2 regions of the Vibrio sp. TBV020 genome follow, and region 1 is predicted to be linked to the other one. Evidence: predicted binding sites of a transcription regulator. Region 1 holds the regulator's gene; the other holds the start of a gene.
The links. Region 1 encodes MetJ, which represses methionine synthesis genes. Its sites were predicted from a motif close to TTAGACNTNTANANGTCTAA; they were not measured.
Positions count from the first base shown of each region.

Region 2: metN (methionine ABC transporter ATP-binding protein MetN) is a predicted target of MetJ. The motif match lies at 5,747-5,766, and genes of this name have one in related genera.

Region 1 covers NZ_JBEEAQ010000003.1:3,288,183-3,299,708, reverse strand. The annotation lists gene glpX (class II fructose-bisphosphatase) at 1-41, opposite strand, end outside; gene zapB (cell division protein ZapB) at 354-596, shown strand; gene metF (methylenetetrahydrofolate reductase) at 716-1,606, opposite strand; gene AAFX28_RS23150 (bifunctional aspartate kinase/homoserine dehydrogenase II) at 1,828-4,239, opposite strand; gene AAFX28_RS23145 (O-succinylhomoserine (thiol)-lyase) at 4,239-5,405, opposite strand; gene metJ (met regulon transcriptional regulator MetJ) at 5,625-5,945, shown strand; gene AAFX28_RS23135 (malic enzyme-like NAD(P)-binding protein) at 6,054-7,331, opposite strand; gene rpmE (50S ribosomal protein L31) at 7,590-7,808, opposite strand; gene priA (primosomal protein N') at 8,090-10,291, shown strand; gene cytR (DNA-binding transcriptional regulator CytR) at 10,646-11,526, shown strand, end outside.
Region 2 covers NZ_JBEEAQ010000003.1:2,734,702-2,746,227, forward strand. The annotation lists tRNA gene AAFX28_RS20515 (tRNA-Tyr) at 1-73, shown strand, start outside; gene treC (alpha,alpha-phosphotrehalase) at 204-1,886, opposite strand; gene treB (PTS trehalose transporter subunit IIBC) at 1,961-3,385, opposite strand; gene treR (trehalose operon repressor TreR) at 3,577-4,524, opposite strand; gene AAFX28_RS20535 (MliC family protein) at 4,591-4,938, opposite strand; gene gmhB (D-glycero-beta-D-manno-heptose 1,7-bisphosphate 7-phosphatase) at 4,986-5,537, opposite strand; gene metN (methionine ABC transporter ATP-binding protein MetN) at 5,866-6,900, shown strand; gene AAFX28_RS20550 (methionine ABC transporter permease) at 6,890-7,567, shown strand; gene AAFX28_RS20555 (MetQ/NlpA family lipoprotein) at 7,610-8,419, shown strand; gene AAFX28_RS20560 (cytochrome b) at 8,497-9,021, opposite strand; gene AAFX28_RS20565 (AbgT family transporter) at 9,194-10,780, opposite strand; gene ykgO (type B 50S ribosomal protein L36) at 11,159-11,284, opposite strand; gene AAFX28_RS20575 (type B 50S ribosomal protein L31) at 11,285-11,526, opposite strand, start outside.

The sequences.
Region 1 (11,526 bases):
TCGGTAACTCGAGAAAATGCCATTGCTAAATCGCGTTTCATGATGACTCCAAAATTAAAGGAAAGAGAAAAATAAAAACGGGCGAATTTTAGCATATCAAGAAGGAAACGTTTGCTTTTTTAATTGAACGACCATTGAACTGCATCAATCTATCGAGTTAAATTGGTCATTGAGATCAACGAGCTCCCTAGATGTAAGGCTATTGTCAATTTGCGCTGTTTTTTTGACCGAATGGTGCAAAATATCAAATATAGGGAGTGTTTATCAGCTCTCGGCTGAGTAGAATGGAACAAAATAGGTTTTGGTACATCAGTGGCCAAAACCCTTATCCGAATAAATATAGGTAGGCTAAGATGTCTTTTGAAGTACTAGAACAACTAGAAACTAAAATCCAAACTGCAGTAGATACTATTGCCCTTCTACAAATGGAAGTTGAAGAGCTTAAAGAAGAAAAAGAGAAGCTAGCTACTGAAGCTAACGAGTTACGTGCAAATCGCGAAGAGCTAGAACAGAAAGCTCAACAGATGCAGCAAGAGCACACAGCATGGCAAGAGCGCATCCGTAACCTACTAGGCAAAATGGATGAAGTAGAGTAATTATTACTCTGCCTAACTCAGATTGAAAAGCTGGACATAATGTTCAGCTTTTTTGCTTTTTATAGAAGAAAAATAGCCGATGAAGGCATCGGCTATTTCTTGGATTTTTGAGGGTGGTATTAAGCTGAAGGGCGAACACCAAGTGTGTGACACAGTGCGTAGGTCATCTCTGCACGGTTTAGTGTATAGAAGTGGAAATCTTTAACACCTTCGCGGCTAAGAGTTCGAACCATGTCGATTGCTTGGCTAGCTCCAACTAACTGGCGTGTTGTTGGGTCGTCATCTAACCCTTCAAACTGTTGAGCCATCCATCCCGGAACCTTTACATTGTTCATCGCAGCGAAGCGAGAGGCTTGCTTAAAGTTCGAAACAGGGAGGATACCTGGGACGATTTCTACATCAATACCTGCTGCGACACTGCGGTCACGAAAACGCAGGTAGCTCTCTACATCGAAGAAGAACTGAGTGATTGCACGGTTGGCGCCAGCATCAACTTTGCGTTTTAGGTTTAGCAGGTCAGACTGAGCGCTCTTTGCTTCAGGGTGAACTTCAGGGAAAGCAGCAACAGAGATATCGAAGTCATGACGCTCTTTTAGCAGAGTGACAAGGTCAGATGCGTACATTTCTGGAGCACCACCACCAGGTGGAATGTCACCACGCAGAGCAACAATGCTTTGGATTCCGTTTGCCCAGTAGTCATCAGCGATTTGGATTAGTTCTTCACGCGAAGCATCTATACATGTCAGGTGCGGTGCCGCGACTAGACCCGTTTGGTCTTTAATCTCTTTGATGATGGAATGAGTTCTGTCTCGTTCTCCAGAGTTGGCTCCGTAAGTAACAGAGACAAATTTAGGTTTTAGAGTTTTTAGACGATGTACTGAGTTCCACAGTGTCTCTTCCATTTTTTCACTGCTTGGTGGAAAAAACTCAAATGATACGTTGATATTGTCAGACAGTTCAGCGATATTCTGATTTAAAGCGTCAATATGACTGGCGTGCGTGTATCCCATCTTACTCTCCCTGTGGCCATCAGTGCCGAAAAACTCAAAAATCCAAATCGACGTTTAGACGTCTATATGTCTACAGAATGTATTGAATACGATTTAATGTCAACCGTACTATTATGAATTTTTTTCAAGTTAATTATTAGCTAAGTTCAAGTTTGGTTGAAAGGGATTCATGCAGAGGATAGAGAGGAAGATAGGCGCAGTACTCACTGCGCCTACAGAGCTTAAAGTAAGCTAGAAAGGAAGTTTAAGTCTGATTGAATAGCGCCAGCGGTAACTTCTCTACCTGCCCCTGGGCCACGAATGACTAATGGATTGTCCTTGTACCACTTACTCTCGATGGCGAAGATGTTGTCACATGGCAATAAGTTAGCTAAAGCGTGTTCTTTATTTAGCGCTTCTACGCCAACTGTTGCAGTGCCATTCTTTTCTAGACGTGCGACATATCTTAGTACCTTATCGTCGCGCTGAGCCTTTTCTAGGCGCTCTGCGAGTAACTCACTCAGTAGTTGGCTCTTGTCTAAGAATTCATCTAAAGAAACGTCAGCCAGTTCTGCAGGTACTAAACTCTCCACTTTGACTGCTTCTGGCTCTAAAGACAGTCCAGATTCACGCGCTAAGATCACTAGCTTACGCATTACGTCTGAGCCATCTAAATCACTACGAGGGTCAGGTTCTGTTAGGCCTTGTTGCCAAGCTAAGTCGACAAGCTCAGCAAATGGGATGCTGCCATCATATTGTTGGAATAGCCAAGATAGAGTGCCAGAGAAGATTCCTGATAGTGCGATGATGTCATCACCACTTTTTCGTAGGTCACGTACAGTGTGGTTGATTGGAAGTCCTGCACCAACAGTGGCATTGTACAACCAATGACGATTGATCTTAGCAAATGCATCTTGCACTTGGTGGTAGTATTCACTGGATGCTGAACCGGCAACTTTATTAGCTGATATTAGATGCATGCCTTGTTCGGCAATTTCAAGATAGCGGCCTGCTAAAGTTTGGCTTGCGGTCACATCAAGTACAACGACATCGTCATAACCTTGTAGCGCACCTAATCTTTCAATCCAGTTACTACCTTCGTGGCTAACAGACTCTTCATCAAAGTGCGCAGCTACTTTCGTCGCATCAATGCCTTTTGAATCGAACCAATACGTTTGGCTATCTACCACAGCGACTAGCTCGAAATTCATACCATGGCGTTTTTCTAGTTCATTTTTTTGCTCAGTGAAAAGCTCGATCCAGCTAGAACCAATATTACCTTTGCCACATAGAGCGATTGCGACACGTTTTTGAGCCTGGAAAAGCTGACTGTGAATCGACTTAACTAGTGGGTTTGTGTCGGTTGTACGCAAAACCGCGACTAAGCTGAGACGCGATAGTGACTCTGAGATAAATTCGATAGGAGCATTTTTCAGTTGCTGGTAGAAACCGTAACAGTGATTCGCATTAGTCGTGACGCCCGCACCAACGGCAGCGACCATTGAGTAACCTTCTTTTAGCTTAATTTCAGCTTCGATAGCGGCGTCCTGCAGATGTTCTAGTGCACCACCGGCAATTTCGGCAGTGTAAGCTAAACGCAGACAGTGTTGATCTGGTTGAGTTTCATAAGTCAGTGGCTCTAGCTGAGCACGTTTTAGGCTTGTTAGTACCTCATTTTCTACACGCTGGAAGTCATGGCCAGAAGCGAAGTTCAGCTCTATCAATAGTACTTCATCAAGTGAAGAAATAATTTTCGCGCCGCGTCCAGAAGCTAGTACTCGTTCAATACGTGTCGATCCTGATTCAGGTTGGTAGCTGCAACGTAAATGCAGATCCATAGTGCTTTGCGCAACAGGCTGTAAAGTTCTGCTGTGAAGTACTGGTGCCGCTAAGCGTGCAAGCTCACTCGCTTCATCTAAACGGAGTAGTGGTAATAAACAAGCGTCAGAGACCAAACGAGGGTCGGCACTGTAAACGCCCGCTACGTCACTCCATATCGTCACTTGGCTTGCTTCTGCCAATGCACCAATAACAGTTGCGGAGTAGTCAGAACCGTTACGACCTAGTAGAACCGTATGGCCTTGACTATCTTGAGCCATAAAGCCAGTGATCACGATGCGGTGATGTGAATGCTGTGCGAGAACTTCTTTAATGAGCGGATAAGAAGTACCGAAGTCTACTTCTGGTTGCGTGCCTGCTTCGGCGCGAAGAAATGCTCGAGCATCTTGTGCTACCGCAGGCAATTCACTTTGATTAAGAAGGGCTGAGAGCAAGCGAGAAGACCACATTTCACCGTGACCTAAAACGGCTGCTTTCTCTGCCTCAGTCAATGGTGAGGTGAGTTCTCCTAAAGTACTGAACTCATCACGAAGCGTCGCCAATAGTTTGGTTTTTTCTTCACCATCTAACAGTTCTTCTACTAATCCAATTTGAAATTGGCGCAGTGCTTGAAGCTCTTCATGCGCAATACGGCCATCTTTGGTAAGTGCCTCTAGAAATTCGATCAGACGGTTTGTTGTTTTACCTGCGGCCGAAACAACAATCAGATCATCAGGTTTAGAGTACTCTTTTAATATTCCAACTACTCGGCGGTAGCACTCTGGGTCTGCTAAGCTGCTGCCACCAAACTTATGTAGCTGACGAACAATAGACATTAGAAGGCCTCCTTAGCTTTAGCAAAGGCCTGCTCTAAATCATCAATCAGGTCATCGGCATCTTCTAGGCCTACAGATAAGCGTAGTAACTGCTGTGAAACGCCTGCTTCAGCAAGTGCTTCTTCACCCATTGCTCGGTGTGTCATCGATGCAGGGTGACAAATAAGGCTTTCTACACCACCAAGAGATTCAGCCAGAGAGAACAGTGCCAGTTCGCCAACAAAAAACTTCAACTGATCGAAGCTACCAGCAAACTCAAAGCTAAGCATAGAGCCGAAACCAGATTGCTGTTTCTTGGCAATCTCATGGCCAGGATGGTCTGGTAAGCTCGGGTGGTAGATGTTGCCGACCAGTTCTTGAGTCTGCAAGAAATCTAAGATCTTACTTGAGCTCTCTTCATGTACCTTCATACGAGCACCAAGTGTACGAATACCACGTAGGGTCATATAGCTGTCAAACGGTGTTCCCGTTGCGCCAATACAGTTCCCCCACCAGGCTAGCTCTTCAGCGTGCTGTTCCGATTTAGTAATGACCACACCACCAATGACATCTGAATGACCATTGATGTACTTGGTTGTGGAATGAATTACAAAGTCAGCACCTAGCTCTAAAGGCTTTTGGAACACCGGTGTCAAAAAGGTATTGTCGACAGCGACTAGAGCGCCAACTTGCTTGGCTTTTTCACATACATCTGCAATATCAACGACGCGCACTAATGGGTTGGATGGAGTCTCTAAAAGAATCAATTTTGGCTTTTTGGCAATCGCGGCTGCAAATGCTTGTTCATCGGATTGATCAACAAACTCGACCTTGAAATCACCTTTATTCGCTCGCGTATTGAATAGACGGTAGGTACCGCCATAGCAGTCATGCGGTGCTACGATAAGATCGTCAGGACCTAAAAATGTAGAGACCCAAAGATTAAGAGCTGAAGTACCACAGTTAGTGACCACTGCTCCTTTACCTGATTCTAGTTCGAATAGAGCGGTTTCAAGCAAACCACGGTTAGGGTTACCTGAGCGGGTATAGTCGTATTTTGGTACTTCACCAAAAGCTGGGAAGCCATAGTTGGTCGATAGGTAGATTGGTGGAACAACTGCGTGATGCTGAGTGTCAGACTCGATACCAGTACGTACCGCGATTGTGGCTGGTTTGCGGGTGTTCATAAGTGTTTCCTTTCGAACTTTAGTGACTTCTAGTAGGGAATACGCTATACCTGTCTGTTGTTAGATATATGTTATTCCAATTCCATATCTGTTCACTTTACTTGTCATTTTTGTGGCCGTCAACACTTCTAGACGTCTATATGTCTTTGCTTATGGCCATAAATCCCGCTAAAATTGCGCTTTCTAATTTCAAACATAAATATTTACAAAAGGTGCGCAATGGCAGATTGGAATGGCGAATACATAAGCCCATATGCTGAACATGGAAAGAAAAGCGAACAAGTAAAGAAGATTACGGTTTCTATTCCATTGAAAGTATTGAAGGTATTGACTGATGAACGCACGCGTCGTCAGATTAATAACCTACGCCACGCAACCAATAGTGAGCTACTGTGTGAAGCATTTCTCCATGCCTACACTGGCCAACCATTGCCGACGGATGAAGATTTACGTAAAGATCGCCCAGACGATATTCCTGCAGAAGTGAAAAAACTGATGACAGAGATGGGTATTGAGTTCGAAGCATTTGACGAAGAATAATAAAAACCACAAGCACCTTAGTTTTTCGCTGTGAGCCAATACTGAATAGATACAAAAAAACCGCTGTCCATTGGAGAGCGGTTTTTTATTATCCGTGATTAAAGCGGATTAGCTTGCCATGTAGTTCTCTGGCATTTCGATACGAGCAACACCTGAATCAACCGCTGCTTGAGCTACTGCTTTTGCTACACGCGGAAGTAAACGTGAATCCATTGGCTTAGGAATGATGTAACCAGGGCCAAATGATAGTGATTCAACACCTGCTGCAGCAAGAACTTCAGCTGGTACTTCTTCTTTAGCTAGCTGACGAATCGCATCAACCGCTGCTAGTTTCATTTCGTCATTGATTTCACTTGCGCGAACGTCTAGTGCACCACGGAAAATGAATGGGAAACAAAGTACGTTGTTTACTTGGTTAGGGTAGTCACTACGGCCTGTACCCATAATAAGATCATCACGAACTTCATGAGCAAGCTCTGGCTTGATTTCTGGATCAGGGTTTGAACATGCGAATACAACAGGCTTGTCTGCCATTAGTTTTAGCGCTTCTGGTGACAGTAGATTAGGACCAGATACACCTAGGAACAGATCAGCACCTTCAATCACGTCTTCTAGTGTGCGCTTATCTGTGTTGTTGGCGAACAGTTGTTTGTATTCGTTTAGATCGTCACGACGAGTGTGAATAACGCCCTTACGGTCAAGCATGTAGATTTTTTCACGCATTGCGCCACATTTGATCAGTAGCTCCATACATGCAACCGCTGCAGCACCCGCGCCAAGACAAACAATAGTCGCTTCTTCTAGTTTTTTACCTTGCAGCTCAATTGCGTTAAGCATGCCTGCAGCAGTAACGATCGCAGTACCGTGTTGGTCATCATGGAATACTGGTACGTCACAGCGTTCAATAAGTTGCTTTTCAATTTCAAAACAGTCTGGTGCTTTGATGTCTTCAAGGTTAATACCACCGAATGTGTCGGCGATGTTTGCTACGGTATCAACAAACTCTTCGATTGTGCGGTGTTTAACTTCAATATCAATCGAGTCTAGGCCTGCAAAACGTTTAAATAGAAGAGATTTACCTTCCATTACTGGTTTTGACGCTAGAGGGCCTAAGTTACCTAAACCAAGAATCGCGGTGCCGTTAGAGATAACCGCAACCATATTTCCTTTAGAAGTGTATTTGTAAACGTTATCGGCGTTTTGCGCGATTTCACGTACAGGTTCTGCCACGCCAGGGCTGTATGCTAGTGCGAGATCTTTTGCTGTTTCAGCTGGAGTAGTTAGTGCAACTGCAATTTTTCCTGGGGTAGGATAAGCATGGTAGTCCAGTGCTTGTTGGCGGAATTGTTCTTCAGGGGATAGTTCTTGGCGATTGTCATCTGACATGGGTGTAGGTACTCGTTAATAATTATAAATGAAAGGGGGAAATCCATTTTAGAGTAACTAAGTCAAGCTGCATAGGTCAGAATGCGAGCTAAAGCAATAAAATGCGGTAAATGACTGGAGATAAGACCAGATGAATAGAGATATGGCTAGCGAATACGAAATTTAGTAATAGATTACTCTGTAAAATACCAAGTTATTCGGTACCCGATAACAAAAAAGGACGCCTGAGCGTCCTTTTTAGATTCGGTTAAGCAGAAATTACTTCTTGCTTGATAGAGCACCGAAACGCTTGTTAAAGCGATCAACACGGCCGCCTGTATCAACGATACGTTGCTTACCAGTGTAGAATGGGTGACATTTGTCACATACGTCTAGGTGGATAGACTCTTTAGCTAGAGTTGAGTTGAACTCAAAAGAGTTGCCACAAGAACAAGTTGCTTTAACTGCTTTGTATTCTGGGTGGATACCAGCTTTCATGGGAGAACCTCTAAATAGGCCGTGTCGCTATCCGAATCTAAGCCGGACACCACACGTAGTTAATAAAAAATACTCTTGGATACCGCTGCAATAAAGCGAGCCATATCTCTAAGGCGCGATATAGTAATGAATACGCGCGTCTGGATCAACCAATTTGAAGATAAAGTTGCTACTTTTTTAGCCGTTGTTGTTTTCCTTCTGTTATTCGGCCTCCCTTTCCACTGAAACGCTTTTCCCTTAGACTAAATACCGTTTCCTTCCAGTGAGCTCTATTGCCAACTATGCGACCTTTAATAGCCCGAGTAGCACTACCGGTGCCGCTTGATAAGCAGTTTGATTACCAGATTCCTAGCCACCTCTTTCCAGTGATAGGTGGGCGAGTGTCTGTGCCTTTTGGGCGTCAAACATTAGTGGGTATTGTTACTGCGTTTGCCAATGAATCTGAGTTTAGCTTGGATAAATTGAAACCGATTAAGCAAGTGCTGGATAGCCAACCGGTATGGCCAGAAAAGCTCTATTCTTTGCTTTTATGGTGTAGTCAGTTTTACCAGTATCCGTTAGGCGACACTCTATTAAATGCGATGCCGAGCGCTCTTCGTAAAGGTAAGGCTGCAGACTTTGCTTCGTTGGTAGAATGGCAATTGACGGCTGGTGGCCGAGACCAATTAATGCAAGGCTTTGGGCGGGCAGTAAAGCAGGCTAAAGTGATGCACATGCTAGAAGGCGGCGCTGTTTCACATCAGCGTTTTATTGATGAAGAGGTATCGTCCTCAGTATTGAAGACTCTTAGTGAAAAAGGTTGGATTGAGTCTGTTGAAACCAAACCTGTTATTCGAGATTGGTGTCAGAACGTTGAAGCCAATGTGGATAAGCCTAAACTGAACTCGGAGCAAGCTATTGCGATTGCAACAGTTAATAGTGGAGAAGGTTTTGGTTGTTATCTTCTAGAGGGCGTAACTGGTTCGGGCAAAACCGAAGTTTACCTTAATCTGATCAAACCTATTCTCGAGAAGGGCCAACAAGCCTTGGTTCTCGTTCCTGAAATTGGGTTAACACCGCAAACAATTAACCGCTTTAAGAAGCGATTTGACGTTCCTGTGGAAGTGATCCACTCCGGTTTAAATGATACGGAGCGCCTGAACGCATGGCTCAGTGCTCGTGACAATGCATGTGGAATTGTTATTGGCACACGCTCGGCTCTACTGACTCCGTTTGCTAACCTTGGCATCATCATTGTTGATGAAGAACACGACGCCTCATACAAGCAGCAAGACAGCCTTCGTTATCACGCTCGTGATGTAGCTGTGATGCGTGCAAATAAAGAGCAAATTCCAATTGTACTGGGCTCGGCAACTCCGGCACTGGAAACGTTGCATAATGCGCTAGCGGGTAAATACCATCACTTGGTGCTTTCTTCTCGAGCGGGTAGTGCGACCCCGACCACGAATAAAGTCTTAGATGTGAAAGGCCTCTATCTTGAAAGTGGTTTGTCAGCCCCGCTTATTGCAGAAATGCGCAAGCACCTTAAAGCGGGCAACCAGGTTATGTTGTTCCTCAACCGCCGAGGTTTTTCGCCGGCATTGATGTGCCATGAATGCGGCTGGATTGCGGAATGCAAACGCTGTGATGCCTACTATACCTACCACCAATACAGTAATGAAATCCGCTGTCATCATTGTGGTTCTCAGCAGCCCATTATTCACCAATGTCAGGGATGTGGCTCGACTCACTTGGTGACGGTAGGTGTCGGGACAGAGCAGCTAGAAAAGCAGTTAGCGGAACTCTTCCCTGAATATAAAACCATCCGTATTGACCGCGACAGCACACGTCGAAAAGGCAGCCTAGAAAGTGCTTTAGGGGCGATCCGAAATGGTGAGTACCAAATCTTGATTGGCACCCAGATGCTGGCAAAAGGGCACCACTTCCCTGATGTTACGCTGGTGGCATTGCTGGATGTTGATGGCTCTTTATATAGCAGTGATTTTCGTGCTTCTGAGCGTTTAGCACAGCTATTTATCCAAGTGGCAGGCCGTGCAGGTCGTGCAAGTAAACCTGGTGAAGTTGTGCTGCAAACTCACCACCCAGAGCATAGTTTGCTGCAAGCGTTATTGACTAAGAGCTACCGTCACTTCGCTGATACCGCTTTGCAAGAACGAAAGTTAGCTCAATTGCCACCATATAGCTTTTTAACGCTGTTCAGAGCGGAAGCGAATCAGTCCGAAATCGTAGAAGAGTTCTTACGCCAGGTGCGTTATACCCTGGAAGCACATCCTCTATTTGATGATTACTGCCAAGTATTAGGCCCAACACCAGCTCCTTTAGCGAAAAGGGCGGGTAAGTATCGATGGCAGTTGCTGTTGCAGACGCAAAGTCGACCAACGATGCAGAAACTTCTCTCAAGTGCGAAGCCGGCGATTCAAATGTTACCCCATGCGAAAAAAGTGCGTTGGACACTTGATATCGAGCCGCAAGATCTTAGCTGATCTTTTTTGATTGAATGGGAAATGGATTTTCCTAAACGGTACCCCGTTGGCTTTTGAAAAAATGTATATGCAGATTTTTTTCATTTATTTGTGATTGAGATCGCTCATTGGCTGCCTGTTTTGTTAAATCTCCCGTAACTTTACTCCTCGAAATGAATAAACTAGGTCATATGCAAATTGCTGTTTTTCACTGATAGTTGGAAAGTAAAACGTTTGCGTAATAAAGAAATTGAGAAGATAGGCCTTAGCCTGCACACAACATCAAATTGTCCATTTGGTCGATATGATGCAATTCATTAGGTTTAGGTGGCGACCAGGCTACCAGATTAGGAAATCAAAGAGGGTTAAGAAAATATGGCGACAATGAAGGATGTTGCCCAGCTTGCGGGAGTTTCAACAGCGACGGTTTCACGTGCGCTAATGAATCCAGAAAAGGTATCGTCAGCGACACGGAAGAGAGTCGAAGATGCCGTTCTAGAAGCTGGTTATTCACCAAATTCACTTGCGCGTAATTTACGTCGCAATGAGTCCAAGACAATTATCGCAATCATTCCAGATATCTGTGACCCATACTATACCGAGATCATTCGTGGTATCGAAGACGCTGCTATGGAACATGGGTACATCGTACTACTCGGTGACAGTGGCCAACAAAAGAAACGAGAAAGCTCGTTTGTGAACTTAGTCTTTACTAAGCAAGCTGATGGGATGTTGTTGCTAGGTACCGATCTTCCATTCGATGTGAGTAAACCTGAGCAGAAGAACTTGCCTCCAATGGTAATGGCTTGTGAGTTTGCTCCAGAGCTTGAGTTACCAACGGTTCACATCGATAACCTGACCTCTGCATTTGAAGCGGTTAACTACCTAACACAGATGGGCCACAAGCGTGTCGCCCAAATCTCTGGCCCTGAATCGGCAACTCTATGTCAGTTCCGTCATCAAGGTTATCAGCAAGCGCTTCGTCGTGCTGGTATCGCGATGACAACGACTTACTGCACTTATGGTGATTTTACCTTTGAAGCAGGGGCAAAAGCGATTCGTCAGCTACTTGCACTGCCAGAGCCTCCAACAGCAGTGTTCTGTCATAATGATGCAATGGCGATCGGTGCGATTCAAGAAGCGAAGAAGCTTGGATTACGCGTTCCTCAGGATTTATCGATTGTTGGCTTTGATGATATTCACTTTGCTCAATATTGTGATCCACCGTTAACGACAATTTCTCAGCCTCGTTACGA
Region 2 (11,526 bases), 550 kb from region 1:
GAGTGGCCAAAGGGATCAGACTGTAAATCTGCTGGCACTGCCTTCGATGGTTCGAATCCGTCCCCCTCCACCATATTCAAGAAAGCCAACTCATTGAGTTGGCTTTTTTCGTTTCTGCAGTTCATCAATCTTCTGTACCCCTCCCAAAAATAAAAAAGCCCCGACGAATAGCCGAGGCGATAACTAACATCAATAGGGGGAAGTTAGTTGTTCAAAAGAATAATACGGCTCTCATATGGTCGTAGAACCTGGTGTTGTGACACCTTTTTATCCACTAACTCATAGTTACCTAAAACGTATTGCGCTGCTTCACAATCGAATCCTTCGGGCAGAACACACTCTGTTTCTTCACCGTAATAGTTGTTCAAGCAGATCAAAGTTTGATTCTCTGATTGACGCTGATAACCAAACACTGCTTTGTGCTCCGGATAAAGGTCTAAATAGCTGCCCGTGGTGATCACTTCGATCTCTTTACGCAGTTGAATCAAATGCTGATAAAAGTAGAACACAGAGTCATCGTCAGCAACGGCTTTTTCCGCATTGATATCAGTATAGTTGCCTGCCACCTCTAACCAAGGTTGCCCCTTAGAGAAGCCTGCATACTCTTCGCTATTCCATTGCATTGGAGTACGTGAGTTATCACGAGATTTCTGCGCTAGAATCGCCATCATTTCGTCATGAGCAACACCTTGCTGATTCACCATAATGTCGTACATGTTAGTGCTTTCAACATCTCGATATTGGTCAATTGAGGTGTAACCTGGATTAGTCATGCCGATTTCTTCACCTTGGTAGATATACGGTGTGCCTTGCATCATATGGACGGATGCACCCAGCATTTTTGCTGCTTCTACACGATATTCTTGATCATTACCTAAACGGCTAACTACTCGTGGTTGATCATGGTTACACCAAAATAGTGCTCCCCAGCCTTTACCATTTAAACCTGTTTGCCAATGATTAAAGATCTGTTTCAACTGAATAAAATCAAAAGGTGCTTTGGTCCATTTTTCACCATTAGGATAGTCCACTTTCAAATGGTGGAAGTTGAACACCATAGACAACTCTTTGTTATCTAATGAGGAGTACTGCAAACAATGCTCTAGCGTCGTTGAAGACATCTCCCCCACTGTCACACTGTCGTACTTTTGAAAGACCGCTTCACTGATCTCTTGGAGATATTCATGTACGCGAGGGCCATCGGTATAGAAACGACGACCATCGCCAATGTCATCACTTGGGAAGTCTTGTTGCTTAGATATCAGGTTAATCACATCTAAACGGAAACCATCGACACCTTTCTCTGCCCAAAAGCTAATGACTTCTTTCACTTCAGCTCGAACCGTTGGGTTCTCCCAGTTTAAGTCCGCTTGCTCTTTCGCAAATAAATGCAGGAAGTATTGCCCTGTTTGTTCATCTAACTCCCACGCACTGCCACCAAACTTAGATTGCCAGTTATTTGGAGCCTCGCCTTCAACGGGATCTTTCCAAATGTAATAGTCGCGATAAGGGCTATTCTTATCGCCGAGCGCAGATTGAAACCACTCGTGCTCTGTAGAAGTATGGTTGACGACAATATCCATAATAATGCGAATACCACGCTGATGCGCTTCAGACAATAATTGGTCAAAATCTTCCATGGTGCCGAAGTCTGGGTTAATCGCGTAGTAATCGGAAATGTCGTAACCGTTATCAATCATTGGTGACTGGTAGACTGGTGTTAACCAAATCGCGTCAATACCCAAGAGTTTTAAGTAATCGAGTTTAGAAATAATACCTTGAATATCCCCTGTACCTTTACTGCCACTATCGCAAAAGCTCTTAGGGTAAATTTGATAGATCGAGGCGGTTTTCCACCAGTTTGCATCGTTAGCGATCGTTGTCATTTCTAAACTCACTTACCAAAAAATAATAAACTTTGAAAAAGGAGCGACACAGTGCCGCTCCGAAAATTGATGGATTAAGCGTTAGCAGGCTCTAGCTCGCCTTTCATTTGTGCACGCTTGTAAAAGAACAGAGTCAACGCAGCTGGTACTGCAATCGCCACTAGCATTGCGATTGCGAAAATGCCCCAGAATTGTGGTTGGATAGATAAAATACCTGGTAGACCACCAACACCAATACCATTTGCCATTACGCCAGCACTGCCACAGATAGCGGCCGCAATTGCACTACCAATCATTGCGCTGAGCATTGGAAATTTATATTTCAAGTTGATGCCGTACATCGCAGGTTCCGTTACACCTAGGTAAGCAGAGATTGCTGCAGGTACTGAGATGTCTCGCTCACCATGCTTTTTGCTGATAAGGATGATGCCCACGACAGCTGATGCTTGTGCGATGTTTGACAATGCAATCAAAGGCCAGATTGGTGTACCGCCCAACTCTTGCATAAGTTGAAGGTCAACTGCATTGGTTGTGTGGTGAATACCAGTAATAACCAGAGGTGCGTATAGGAAACCAAATACCATCGAACCAATAACAGCAAAGTCACCAGTCATAGCCGCTTTTGCCGCGAATGCAACGCCATCACCTAATACACGACCGAAAGGACCGATTAGTGAGTGAGCAAGCACAACAGAAACAATGATAGATACAAACGGCACAACCACTAGGTAAAGGTATGAAGGAACGATTCGCTTCAAGTTAGTTTCAATAAATGCCAGAGCAACACCTGCCAGCATTGCTGGAATGACCTGCGCTTGATAACCGACTTTTTCAATTACAAACAAACCGAAATCCCAGACTTCTGGAACTTGCTTGCCGATTAGATACGCGTTCATCAGCTGGGGTGATACCAATGTGACACCCAGAGTAATACCAAGAATTGGCGTACCACCAAGTTTCTTAACGGTAGACCAACATACACCTACAGGAAGGAAGAAAAAGATCGCTTCACCAATCAACCACAAGAAACTATGTACCGTTGCCCAGAACTGGCTAATTTCAGTGAGTGACTGTCCATCAAACATCTTGATGTCGCCGATGACATTGCGGAAACCTAGAATCAAACCACCGGTAATGATAGCTGGAAGTAGCGGTACAAAAATTTCAGCAAGATGGGAAATACCGCGTTCCAAAACATTCATATTCTGGCGAGCCGCTTGTTTTGCTTCGTCTTTTGACGCTTCGCTTTGGCCAGATAGTTCAATCAACACCTTATAAACTTCGTCGACTTCAGTACCCACAACCACCTGGAACTGACCCGCATTAGTAAAGCACCCCTTGACTAGCGGCAACGCTTCTAGCGCTTTCTCGTCTGCTTTATCGGTATCGTTCAGCACAAAGCGAAGGCGGGTTAGGCAGTGACTTACACTCGCGATATTGTCACGGCCACCGACCAACTCAATCAGACGCTCAACTTCTTGTTTCGCTATCTTACTCATATCCATGTCCACCCTAATTGGATTCTCATTCTGTTCAATTCAAACTGACTAGATGTTCTTAATTATACTTATGGGAACATTCCCACTTATGGATATTATATTGTCAGATCTAATTTTGAATAAAAATGGGAACAGTCCCATTAATTGAATAAGATCACAGTATAATTTTAAATCAGTTTGGAAATAATGGTTTAGAGCGCGAGTGGCTCTTGAGTGATGTGTACTTGCTCAATCTCACCATTAATCTGAGAGATCAACAAGTTAGCAGCCTTTTCACCTGCCAATGCGTAGCCAGGATCAATGCTAAATACTTTGGGGAACAAGAACGACAGCAGTTCATTGCCACCAACACCAGTTACAACAACATCTTCTCGATTCAGCTCTTGTAGCCTCTTGATTACGCCCAGAGCAAGTGTATCGCTGGCACAAACAATCGCCTCTGTTTGCTCAGTAAGAACATTATCGACGAGCAAATAGGCACTTTCATGGTTCAACTGTCCTGTTTGATATTGCGGCTGAACCTCATGGCTATCACACCAACCTAAATACGCTTCTAAGCGTAATTTACCAGTAGTTTTGTCACTTGGATCAACACCAATAAAGCCAATATTATTGAGTTCTTTTTCCTTCAAAAAGGTCAAAGCTTTTGTAATCACTTGGGTGTTGTCGTAGTTAATTGAAGAGACTTTATCGGTGTCCATTGCAATGACCACAGTGCGATTTTGCCAGCTGTCTAGCTTATCAATATCAAAGTCACTGAAACCGAATACGATCACACCATCCACATTGCGCTTTTTAAGAACATCAAGATGCTCGTTGGTTTTAATACGATCAAACTGGCTCTCCATGATGACAACATCATAGCCCGAGCGATAAAGCGTATTGAGCATGCTCCCCACCGCTTTATTCTCTGATGGAGAGTCTAAACGCGAGATAATCACCCCAACAACTTTCTGGCTACCACCCCGCATAGATTGTGCAGATTTAGAAGGAACATAACCTGATTCTTGGATTACACGCTCAACTTTCTCACGTGTTGCAGGCTTCACTTTTGGATCGTTAGTCAAAACACGAGACACCGTTGATTTACCAACGCCAGACAGCTTAGCGATATCAAGAATGGTTAATTTTTTGCTCATAGATATTTAGAATGCTTGTAGGAGTGATAGTGGCTGAAAGTCTATTCTCTCAGCCGGAATGGTCTATTATTCTTCAGTCATACAGTTCTTGTAAATGACACGGCCCAACTCCAATCGAGCTTCATTGCCTTTTGTGAAAAGCGTCACTGGATTAATCGTTTCAGAAGTTCCATCATCAAGAATGTACTTAGAGCCCGAGCCCGAACGCACTCTTGCTAAGCGGTAGTCATTCTCAGGTAAACGTAATAACGCTTTAGGTTCATTCGGCATATACGCGACCTTAAAGCTCTTATCGTCTTGGCAGGCGTAGTTTTTAAACTCACCTTGGTAGGCACTTTTCTCTTCAACGGCGCTGTATGAACAACCGACTAAACTGACACCAATCACAGCCATAAGCAATGAACGATACTTCATAGAAACCTCCAGACAAAACAAAGGCCGCACGAAGCGACCCTATAACGTTACTGATTTAGATATGTAGGAACATCTTTGATGCTATCAAGAACTACGGAAGCGATAGATTCGCCTTTTTCAGTCACAGGCTTACCTGTGCGAACAAGAATTTTTGTTCCCACGCCAGCAGCCTCAGCCGCCATCAAGTCTTCTGCTTTATCGCCAACCATTACTGAGTTAGCCATATCGATTTTCAAGAAATCACGTGCAGAGATGAACATGCCTGGTTTTGGCTTACGGCAATCACAATCTTCTTTATACTTACCTTGGCCATGTTCTGGGTGGTGAGGACAGTAATAGAAACCGTCAAACTCAACGCCATTGTCGACGAAGTTCCAATCCATCCATTGCGTTAAATCTAGGAAACGGTCTTCGCTAAATTTACCACGGGCGATCCCTGACTGGTTAGTGACTAAGACAAGTTGATAACCCATCTCTTTCAGTGCCTTTGTCGCTTCAAACACGCCATCAATAAACTCAAAGTCGTGCTCATCATGTACATAGCCATGATCAACGTTGATCACGCCGTCACGATCTAAAAAGACTGCTGGTTTCGCCAAAATATGCTTCTCGTAATTTACTTTATATAAAGAAGATTATACCCAAGTCGTTGCAATATGCCATCTTCATGAGGTGTGCTAACCACGCCCTTTATTAATATAAAACTTTTATTAAACGAGGTTATCCACTCGAAGTCATGGCCGCTCTCTTGTATGACTTATCACTAGAATCTCTATCTAATGACAAATTGATTAGGCTAAAAATACGTTTAGACGTCTAGACGTAAAAATATCTATTGACACTTTTCGCCCAAACCCATAGCATCCTCTACTAAATGAGATATAGTTCAAAATAATCTACTGCTCCTAATCTGAAACGAGTTTCTCGATGATTGAAATTAATCAAGTAAACAAGGTGTTCTATCAAGGCAATAAGGAAATTCATGCCCTGAAAGAGATCAACCTACACATCCCACAGGGAAATATTTTTGGTGTTATTGGCTCATCAGGAGCAGGGAAAAGTACGCTTATTCGTTGTGTGAACATGCTAGAAGCGCCGACTACGGGCTCTATCATTGTTGATGGCGTTGACTTAACTAAGCTATCAAAGTCGGAACTGTGTGAAGCTCGCCGTAACATCGGCATGATATTCCAACACTTTAACCTACTTTCTTCGCGCACTGTCTTTGATAACGTAGCACTCCCTTTAGAGCTTGCGGGTGCAGATAAAGAACGCATTACAACGAAAGTAACCGAGCTACTCAAACTGGTTGGTTTAGCAGACAAACATGAAAGCTACCCATCAAACCTGAGTGGTGGCCAGAAGCAACGTGTGGCAATTGCCCGCGCTCTAGCATCAGACCCAAAAGTTCTGTTGTGTGATGAAGCGACCAGCGCACTGGATCCAGCAACCACTCAATCAATCCTTGAGCTGTTGAAAGAGATCAATCGCAAACTAAACATCACGATTCTATTGATTACGCACGAAATGGATGTAGTAAAGAGTATCTGTCACGAAGTTGCCATCATTGGTGGTGGCGAGCTGGTTGAGAAAGGTACCGTTGGTGAAATCTTTGCTCATCCAAAAACAGATCTGGCGCATGAGTTCATCCGTTCGACATTGGATCTGTCAATTCCAGAAGATTATCAAGTACGACTACAGCAAACACGTGTTGAAGGTAGCTATCCATTAGTACGCCTTGAATTTACAGGGGCAACTGTTGACGCTCCGCTGATGACGCAAATTGCGCGTAAGTTCAACATTGATGTCAGCATTCTAAGTTCAGACCTAGACTACGCTGGCGGTGTTAAGTTCGGCATGATGGTCGCAGAGCTATTTGGTAACGAGCAAGATGACAATGCAGCGATTGAATTCCTGCGTGAGCACAATGTAAAAGTAGAGGTGCTAGGTTATGTCCTTTAATGAAATTTCACAGTGGTTAAGCCTAAATAGCAATCTTCTACTTGGTGCAACTTGGGAAACACTCTACATGGTCGCTGTTGCCGGTATCGTGGGCTTTGCGGTTGGTATCCCTTTAGGTGTGATTCTGCACACAACCAAAAAAGGCGGGTTGCTGGAAAATACGAAGCTTAACGGCATTCTTGGCGCAGTAGTCAACGTAGGTCGTTCTGTACCTTTCCTAGTATTAATGGTCGCAATTATTCCAGTGACTAAGCTTTTGGTTGGCACATTTATTGGTACGACTGCGGCTATTGTCCCACTGACAATTGGCGCTATTCCATTTGTTGCTCGTCTAATTGAAGGTGCTTTATTAGAAGTTCCAACTGGCTTAGTCGAAGCCGCTCAATCTATGGGCGCAACGCCAATGCAAATTATTTCTAAGGTTCTGCTTCCTGAAGCAATGCCTACGATTGTTAACTCAGTAACAATCACATTAGTCACCCTAGTTAGCTACTCAGCTATGGCTGGTACTGTTGGTGGTGGCGGTCTAGGTGACGTCGCAATACGTTATGGATTCCATCGTTATGATGTTGTCATCATGGCCGTGACTGTCGTAATGCTGATTGTACTTGTACAAATTATTCAATCTATTGGTGATGCGATTGTCCGTCGCGTGGATCACCGCTAAAAATATAACAAATTCACAGATTTTATTTATAAGGAGATAGTGATGAAATTCAGTCTTAAAGGTCTTTTGACTATCGCAGCAGCAGCGTCTGCTCTTGTTCTAGCAGGTTGTGGCGAAAAAGAAGCTGACACTAGCAAAGTGAAAGTGGGTGTAATGGCTGGTGCAGAAGCACAAGTTGCTGAAGTTGCAGCTAAAGTGGCTAAAGAGAAATTCGGCCTAGAGGTAGAACTAGTTACATTTACTGACTACGTAACGCCGAACGCAGCACTGGATGACGGTTCTATCGACATCAACGCATTCCAGCACAAGCCATACCTAGATCAACAAGTTGCTGATCGTGGTTACAAGCTAACTATCGCTGGCAACACGTTCGTATACCCTATTGCAGGTTACTCTAAGCAAGTTAAATCGGTTGATGAAATCCAAGACGGTGCACGTATCGCAGTGCCAAACGATCCAACAAACCTAGGTCGCTCTCTACTACTTCTAGAGCAACAAGGTCTTCTAAAACTACGTGAAGGTGCTGGTCTTCTAGCGACAGTTCGTGACATCGTTGAGAACCCGAAAAACATCACTATCGTTGAGCTTGATGCTGCACAACTTCCTCGCTCTCTTGATGATGTTGCTCTATCTGTAATCAACACGACTTACGCTAGCTCTATCAACCTAACTCCACAAAAAGATGGCGTATTTGTTGAAGACAAAGAGTCTCCGTATGTAAACCTAATCGTTTCTCGTGAAGAAAACGCAACAGCTGAAAACGTAACTAACTTCGTTAAAGCTTACCAAACTGAAGAAGTTTACACTGCTGCATCAGAAATCTTCCAAGGTGGTGTTGTTAAGGGTTGGTAATCACTTACTACTCTATATAAACACTAAGGGCTGACGTTAATACGTCAGCCCTTTTTCGTTCCAGGATTGGTAAGTGATTACTTACCAAACATACGACTCAACGTGCCATCCTTGTCCATCACTTGGTGCTTAATGGCTGCGCCAACATGTAAAGCTAGGGCAATAATAATAAGGTTGACGCTCAATCCATGCACTGCGCCACCAAGAGAGCCAAGCCACTCAATTTCTTCACCCGAAGCAATAAGCGTTAACCCAAACACATCAACTGTGCGCCCACTACCCACACTCATTGCAATACCCGATAGCGGCATTGCCAATGTTGCAAGCAGCAGCACAATATGAATCGCTTTTGCGCCTAATTCTTGCGTTCTTGTTAGCTTCGCAACACTTGTGATCTGACCTTCAAATAGACGCCAAGCCAATCTAGCTGCTGCGACTACCAAGACAATCAGACCCAATGATTTATGGGTTCCCAACAATTCAAACTTTTCAGGACTTCGCTCCAACCCTTCTACATAAATACCCAGGGCAAACACTGCAATAAATGCTAGTCCGGTTAACCAATGCAGAGCAATTGTTGGCTTTGACAATGACTTACTCATATTGACCTTCCTATTGAGTCATTTTGTTGTAAATATGGAAATCATTATCATTTCAACCTGTGTAAATTTCTATCAGGCGAAGCGTAAAGTAATGTAAATTGTAGGGTTATTATTTCTGACATAAAAAAACCAGAGCCGTAGCTCTGGTTTCTTAATTCAAAGTATCTATCGATTAAGGCGTGTAGTACGTCGCCGCACCAGGGCCTACTGGTAGACCGAAGATAAATACCCAAATGTAGAATAGTACACTCCAACCTACGATAAAGCAGATTGAGTAAGGTAGCATGGTCGCGATTAGCGTACCGATACCTAGGTTCTTCATGTAACGAGTAGCTACAGCAAGGATAAGACCGAAGTAGCTCATCATTGGAGTAATGATGTTTGTCGTTGAGTCACCGATACGGTAAGCAGCCTGAATTGTTTCAGGAGCGTAGCCAACTAGCATCAGCATTGGAACAAAGATAGGCGCTGTAACTGCCCACTGAGCAGACGCTGAACCGATCATCAGGTTGATGAAACCACACATTAGGATGAATGCGAAGAACAGCATTGGACCTGTTAGGCCGATTTCCTGTAGGAAGCTTGCGCCAGCAACAGCAAATACTTGACCGAAGTTAGTCCACTTGAAGAACGCAACAAACTGAGCAGCAAAGAATACAAGTACGATGTACATGCCCATTGAAGACATAGACTTCGCCATTGCATCAATCACATCACGGTCAGTTTTCATTGAACCGGTAACTTTACCGTAAACAAAACCTGGGACTGCGAAGAATACGAAGATGAACGCAACGATACTCTTAAGGAACGGAGAACCCGCTACCGTACCTGTTGCTGAACGCAGTACGCCGTCTTCAGGAACGATTGTCCAAGCAAGAAGTGCTGAAACAGCAACAACTGCAAGACCCGCTAGCTTAAGACCTTTCTTCTCTAGGTCAGTAAGTTTACCCATTGAGTCGTTAGACAGATCTTCAGACGCTTCTTCGTCGTTGTATTTACCAAGTTTTGGCTCAACAATTTTTTCAGTAACAAATGCACCAGTAATCGCAATGAAGAAAGTTGAAACAAACATGAAGTACCAGTTTGCTTCTGGACCAACTGTGTAAGATGGGTCAATCATTTGCGCTGCTGTTTCTGTAATACCAGAAAGCAGTGGATCAACAGTACCGATTAGAAGGTTTGCAGAGTAACCACCAGATACACCAGCAAACGCTGCAGCAAGACCCGCAAGAGGGTGACGACCTAGTGAGTGGAATAGCATCGCTGCTAATGGGATAAGCACTACGTAGCCAAGCTCTGACGCAGTATTTGAGATGATACCTGCAAATACAACCGTAACTGTAACCATACGCTTAGATGCGCCCATTACCATGCCGCGCATCGCAGCTGATAGAAGGCCTGAGTGTTCAGCGATCGCAACACCTAGCATTGCTACTAGAACCGTACCTAGCGGAGCAAAACCTACGAAGTTTTTAACAAGATTTGTAACGATAAGCTGTAAGCCTTCAGCATTTAATAGACTTACAACGTGGATCATGCCGTCAGCAGCACGACCTTTAGCACCTTCTGGACGAGGATCCATTACTGATACTTCAAAGTAACCAGCGATGCCTGAAGTGATTAGAATCGCAACACAGAAGATTGCAAAAAGAGTGATCGGATGGGGTAAAAGATTCCCCAAATACTCAACGCCATCGAGAAAACGAGTAAATAAAGGTTTCTTTGGCGAGTTGTTTTTTATTGAAGCAGATGAACTCATCTGTTCCCTCCTTGTAGTTATTCCTGTGCAATTGTGACAAAAATGTTCCAAATGCCAGCGCAGGGTACTCGACAAAAGAGTCAATTAGAAATGCAAAATGTTACAAAGTGTGTAATAAATCATATTATTTAACGTCATTTGAACAATAAATTAGCAAATATCACCAAATTATATACCAAAAGCAGATTTATAATTCATATAAACACATTCATACTGTTAATATTTGCGTTGCTAACTCTCTGATTCAACGAGAGTGAAAATTCACTCTCCGCAGACAATTAAGTCACCTCGTGAATATGAGGCTAATAATTTCTAATCGACGAACTCAACTACAAGAAGAGAAACGTTTTTGAGTTGGTGTTACATCCCATTTACAGTTTATTTTTGTACCGCTTTAAACCTCGGGTTGGTTTTACAGATCACGTAAAGGCGCCCTCTCCTTTTTACGATTTGGCAATCAGGATGTCGGCTTTTTGCACTTTTTAGAGATTTAACGACTTTCATTTATTCCTCTCCTTTCGAAAACTGAGCAAAGCGGCGGTTGAAGTTAGCCACACGTCCTTCTTTTTGAATCACGCGCTGTTTACCTGTGTAGTAAGGATGCGACTTCGAGGATACCTCGACGGTGAAATATGGGTAGGTTTTGCCATCTTTCCATTCTATGGTTCGGTCTGTTTGTAGCGTTGAACCAATAACAAAATACTCATCGATACTGGTATCGTGAAACACCACTTGGCGATATTCAG